DNA from 2 places in the Ornithinibacillus proteolyticus genome. Region 1 is predicted to be linked to the other one. Evidence: riboswitches for the same ligand, from Rfam matches in the RefSeq annotation. Region 1 holds a riboswitch; the other holds the start of a gene.
What was found. Region 1 has a riboswitch for cyclic di-GMP ahead of AAIB49_RS16810 (response regulator transcription factor). Riboswitches for the same ligand answer to the same signal wherever they lie in the genome.
Positions count from the first base shown of each region.

Region 2: linked by a shared signal. The riboswitch ahead of AAIB49_RS09305 (PilZ domain-containing protein) and the one ahead of AAIB49_RS16810 (response regulator transcription factor) in region 1 are both predicted to bind cyclic di-GMP.

Region 1 is NZ_JBCPXV010000050.1:2,845-6,063, reverse strand. Features, by position in the region: gene AAIB49_RS16815 (CynX/NimT family MFS transporter) at 1-857, opposite strand, end outside; gene AAIB49_RS16810 (response regulator transcription factor) at 1,386-2,018, opposite strand; cyclic di-GMP riboswitch class I at 2,138-2,223, opposite strand; gene AAIB49_RS16805 (methyl-accepting chemotaxis protein) at 2,364-3,219, opposite strand, start outside.
Region 2 is NZ_JBCPXV010000015.1:74,619-77,837, reverse strand. Features, by position in the region: gene hag (flagellin Hag) at 1-472, opposite strand, end outside; gene AAIB49_RS09305 (PilZ domain-containing protein) at 725-1,282, opposite strand; cyclic di-GMP riboswitch class I at 1,486-1,571, opposite strand; gene AAIB49_RS09300 (ABC transporter permease) at 1,735-2,586, opposite strand; gene AAIB49_RS09295 (ABC transporter permease subunit) at 2,579-3,219, opposite strand, start outside.

The sequences.
Region 1 (3,219 bases):
ACAATTAATCGCTGTGAAGCAAATTTAGCTGCTAGCACTGGTACTAAGAAACTAGCCGGAAGACCGACAAACTGTGTATAGGATAGTAACCATCCAGCCGTCTCCATACTCATTCCATGAGAATGCAGAATTTCAGGTAGCCATGAGATAGTCACATAAAATAAAAAGGACTGTAATCCCATATATGCAGCAATTTGCCATGCTAAAGTAGACTTCCAAATATTCGTATCTGTAGTACCTGTTATAAACTTAGTTTCGACCGTAGCATGACGGCTTTTATTAGATAAATAAATCCAAATAATAATCCCTAGCACTGCAGGGATGGCCCACACACTTAGAGCAACCTTCCATCCTAAGCCGATACCATTTGCTAGCGGAACACTAACTCCTGATGCCGTTGCAGCAAATACTCCCATCGCCGTTGAATAGACACTAGTCATTAAACCTACCTTTAATGGAAATTTATCCTTCACGACTCCTGGTAATAGAACATTACAAACCGATATACCAAACCCAACTAGCAATGTTCCTAGAAATATCAAGCCGATTAATGACACGGAACGGACCGCTATTCCAGCTAATAAAAATATAAGCCCCCATAAAATGACTTTCTCATTGGTAAACCGATTACCTAGCCTTGCAGCAATTGGTGACATAAAGGCAAAAGCGATTAATGGTAAGCTTGTTAATAACCCTACACTCCAATTCGATAATCCTACATCATCGCGAATGGTACTCATAAGTGGTCCAACAGATGTGATTGCAGGCCGGAGATTAAAAGCAACAATGATGATTCCTGCTACTACTAAAAATTTGTATAACTGATTGTTGTTAGCCTCTTGATGATGCAATTCCAATTCTCATGCCCCTTCCAATATATTACTGTCACTACTATAGCATAATCCATTAAGAGAAGAAAAAGGAGGAGACTCGCCAATTTAGCTTTATGTGGAGAAGCTGTTATTATTCTTCTTACCGGGCGCGTTTTTATTTTTCCTTCACTTCTAATTTTCCTCGCGCGCGACTTTCTTTCCTTTTCGCGCGAGACTCTCCTCTTTTCGCGCGGGAATCTCTTAAAATCGCGCCACCTCCCCCATTTTTCGCGCGACCCTCTTCACTTTTCGCGCCACATTCACTATCTCGCGCGATTTTACTCCTACCTCGCGCGAATTTTACTATTTCTCGCGCGATTTTAATCTTACCTCGCGCGATTTTTCTATTTCTCGCGCGTTTTTACTCCTACCCCGCGCGATTTTTACTTTTCCTTCACTCCTAATTTTTCTCGCGCGCGATATTTTGTACGACTTCAAGACCCACCCCTCATCCAAATATAAAAGGCAGTTTCCCTGAAATTACTACTCAGAGAACCTGCCCTTACTTACGTTTTATAATGTTATCCAATTATTTTTAATGGCCTTGATAACGGCATTAGTGCGATCGGATACATGTAGCTTCTTCAAGATAGAGCTTACATGGTTATTCACTGTTCTAGTTGAAATAAATAGTTCTTTGGCAATACTACAGTTGTTTAGACCTTTACCAAGCTCCTCTAAAACCTTCCATTCTTGTTCGGTAAGAATACCAGCTGGTCTAATTGGGTCTTTTCTAGTTAGTTTTACATAATCATTTAGTAGAATTGCTGATAGTTTCGGATGGATATATTGTTGATCATTTAACATCGATTTAGTAGCAAAAATTAATTCACTTAATTCCATTCCATTATAGAAATATCCATGTAACCCACAACGGAACAGCTCCCGTAATAAGTCATTGTCTAAATCAGATGTCCAAATTGCTACTCGGATTTTCTTTTCTAGAAACCTATCAATTACCTCTTTAATATCGATAGTCGTGTTTAAATCAATAATGACTAAATCACTTTTAATTGACGTCTTAATTGATTTAAATTCTGCGGATCCTATAGCCTTCCAATCATGCTCAGGAAGACTTTCTTCTAGCTTTTCCACAATAATGTCTCGAACTAAATCTTTCTCTTTAATAATTGTTACTTCACTCATAGCCACTTCTCCCATCAAATTTATTTCCCTATTACAAATGGTAGAAATTGCCAAAATATGAATTTCACATTAAAAAAGACTATTCATATTAGAATAGCCAAAATATTGATACAATCCATTTTGGCAACCAGGCGATCATAGCCATTACGACCTTAGACCCTTAGCTTTGCGTCCTACCCTTTCAGATAGTTTGCCTTTATCAGTTGGTGTTTCGATTTATTCACATAAGGTTATGTTAAACCATATCTAGTAATAAATGCAACTAAAATATCATTAAATATAGGATGTAATTATAGGAAAAAAAGATACTAGACACTTTACACCAAATGTGTCTAGTATCTTTTACTATAGTTTAAAATTACCTACTAAATCATTCAGTTCTTCTGCTAGGGTGGCTAGTTTTTTGGAGCTATCAGCTACTTCCTCCATTGAGCCTCTAACCTGTTCTGCCGAAGCTGACGTCTCCTCTACCCCTGCAGCTGATTCCTCTGAAATAGCTGCAATCTCTTGGATAGATCCGTTCATTTCTTGACTGTTCGTAGCAATACTGGACAGGTTGCTCGTAATGGTTGAAATGTTCTCGACCATACTGGAAACCGCTTCGGTAATTTGACTAAATGTCTCTCCAGTAGATTCAATTTGGTCTGTACCAATTTGAACCTCTTTATACCCTTCCTGTAATGACTCCGTTACAAGCGTTGATTCCGACTGAATACTCATTACCGTGTCTGTTATATCATTTACCGATAGCGCAACCTGCTCCGCTAACTTTCTCACCTCGTCAGCAACTACTGCGAAGCCTTTCCCATGTTCACCAGCACGTGCCGCTTCAATTGCAGCGTTTAATGCTAGTAAATTAGTTTGCTCTGCAACATCCCTAATGATAGATACTAGATTGGTGATTTTTTGCGTATGCTCATGTAGTCCTTCTACTTTTCCTACAGCACCATGAACAATTTCATCTACTTTACGCATTTGTGTGGTTGAAGATTTCATTAAATCTCTTCCCGTATTGGTTAAGTCAAGCACATTCTTGGAGTGTGTATCAATTGCTGCGCCACTTTCATCTGCCTCTTGTACTTGAACAGCAAATGAACTCATTGCCGATGATAATTCACCTGCACTATCTGCTTGTGTTTCCGTACCGTTAGCTAATTCTTCCATTGTCATTGCTATTTGCTCGGCACCAGTTTTCACTTCG
Region 2 (3,219 bases), on a different contig from region 1:
GGTTTTGATTAGCACCGATTTGGAATACTAATTCGCTTTCACCTGCAGCAAAAGATCCATCTAGTAAGCCTTTACCGTTAAACTGAGTACGCTCAGCAATTCCATCAATTTCTTCAATAAGTGCAGTGATTTCATCTTGGATTGCAGATAAATCATCACTTTCTTGAGTTCCAAGGTTACCCGCTTGTACAGTTAACTCACGCATACGTTGTAAAATTGAATGAGTTTCAGTTAAAGCACCTTCAGCAGTTTGGATTAAAGAAATACCATCTTGAGCATTCTTAGATGCCATTTCTAAACCGCGAATTTGTCCACGCATTTTTTCAGAGATTGCTAGACCTGCAGCATCATCTCCAGCACGGTTGATACGAAGACCAGAAGATAGTTTTTCTAAAGAGTTTTGAGTAGCTCCTGTGTTTACACCTAATTGACGGTGTGCGTTTAATGCAGAAATATTGTGATTGATAATCATGTTTACATACCTCCATGTATTTTGTTTTTTTCGCGAGTCACATCCATATGTCTCGCATCTATAACAACTCGTATTAGAGTTATTAACTAAGTGAAGTAAAATGTTTGGCCAAAACATTTACCACATCATCATGATGTTGTACCTATTATATCGGCATGAAAAATAGATGTTTAATCTTTTTTATAAAAAAATTATTCTTTTTTGTAGAAATTTCTTTTCCCACTATTCCAAACAACAAAAAAGCCCATGGTACTATACCATAGACTCCCCACAACCTCTACTAGAAACTAACTTCTTTCGCTTCTCCACCATCATCTTCTCTAGTATTTGGTGTAACAATTCGCGGTCTTCCTCGTACGAATTTGTAAATACTGCGCTATATCCAAATCGATCACTTTCCTGATACACTTCCTTCCGAACGATTCTCCCCTTCAAAATAAACACCGTATCCTTTAGGGAAAAACGAATCTTTATGGTCATGTCATCGATTATCGGATATTCAACACCACACACAAACGTTACACCGTCAAGACTGACATTTTTTAAGACCCCTTGTATGAAATTCGGATTCAATTTCTCATTATCTACATCGAGAAATTCAACAAAACAGGTGATCCCCTCTACACTTACCTGGGCATTTCCGCTTAGCGTTACACTAGTAAAAATAGGATGGTTCTCCACTTCGTTCCTATCTAAAGTAGTGTCATCTTTATCCTGCTGCTTTTTCATTACCTGTTTAATAAGAAAGAATAATAGCAATATGAATAGAAAAGCAACAACTAGAATAAAAATCCAAACTTTATCATCCATTTCAAACACCTCCTTATTTAAGTAAGTAGGTTTTCGAAAATACCTAGGTCCACTATCACATTAGAGAAACGCTCATTTGGTTGTCCTTTAACGAATGTATTCGTTTTTCTAAGTTGGCGGGAAAGCAGTTTATTTTTCCCATCTGCTAATAAAAAGGAGAACCAAAGAAAAGGTCCTCCTATCATACTCTAGTCCCAGTTTCCTTCGGTAGCTAGGCTGCCATAACAATAGTGCTTTAGGCCCTCGGCTTTGCGTCCTTCCCTTTCGGATAAGTTTGCCTTTTTCGTAAAACCTCTATAGTTGGTCCTATTATACTAGAAGACTTTCCAAAATTCGACATTTTTTAATTGAATAGTACAATACACCTATCTCATTACAAACAATTAATCCAAAAGACCTATCAAAACTAAATAAAAAAAGCGTGCCGAAGCACACTTTTCTCAATCCCTATCTTATACTAAAAACTTCCGATCCTTCCGATTGGTAAATCGCATAAAGATCAACAAGGATAACAGCACTAAAATCATTAATAATAAAGAAAGTGCTGCCCCAAGCTGCCAGTTCATTTCCACTAAGAATGCATCACGAATAACATTTCCAACCATTAATAGCTTGCCACCAGTAAATAAGTCGGTAACAACGAACACACTAATTGCTGGTACAAATGTGATAATAAATCCAGCCAAAATACCTGGGAATGTTAATGGTAGTGTAACATTTAAGAATGTTTTTACCGGTCCTGCCCCTAAATCCTCCGATGCCTCCAAGTATGTTTTATCTAACTGCTCGATGGAGGAGTATATCGGTAAGATCATAAATGGAAGGAATCCGTAAACTAATCCGAGAATGACGCCACCTGGTGAATACATTAGTGCAAGCGGCTCCTTAATAAACCCTAAATCCATTAACACATTATTAATGACACCTTGATTGTTCATTAAAATAATCCATGCATACAAACGAATCAATAAATTGGTCCAAAACGGTACCATGACAAGCAGCAGCAATAGATTTTTCCACTTACCAGCATTAGCAATAAAATAGGCAAATGGGTAAGCAATGAATAAACAAACGATTGTTGCTATCAGTGCCCACCATACCGATTGCCAAATTACTTTTGCATAAAGTGAGCTAAAAGCAGAAGAATAGGCTTTGAAGCTAAATTCATAAATAATTGCACCAAAATCACCATTTGTCGTGAAGCTGATCACCGCAATAAAAATGACTGGGATAACTAAAAATAAGGTTAGCCAAAATAAGCTAGGGGATAACAATAAATAAGCCTTTTTAAAATTTCTAATCATTTCTCATATCCCCTTTCTTTCGCATATTTAGGCCAACAATGGTGACCACGATGAACATGATTACGATAATAATCGTAGAAAGTACGTTTACTTCAGGTGATACACCTAATCGAACCATCGAATAGACGAGTACTGGTAATGTATTATCGCCTGGTCCTAGTGTAAAGAACGAAATAACAAATTCATCCAACGAAATCGTAAAAGCTAGCAATCCGCCAGCTAAGATACCCGGAAAGATTAATGGAAAAGTAACCTTCCAAAAGGTTTGCCACTCATTAGCCCCTAGGTCTTTTGCCGCTTCCTCCAATGAACTATCAAAGGATGATAGTCTTGCTAGAACAACAAGCATGACATACGAAATCGTGATGGCGACATGTCCTGGTATCGCTGTATTTAAGCCTAACGAGACATTTAGAATCCCATAAATGGCAAGTAAAGCAACCGCAACGACAATATCCGGAATGACGACTGGAATATAGAATAGAAACTCAACAGCCTTTTTCCCAATAAATGTATAACGATAGAGCGCTAATGCTGCTAGCGTCCCTAAAATGGTTGCGATGACAGTTGAAATTACTGCTAGATATAGACTATTCATTGTTGCATTAATCAACTGGTGATTTTGAAAGATAG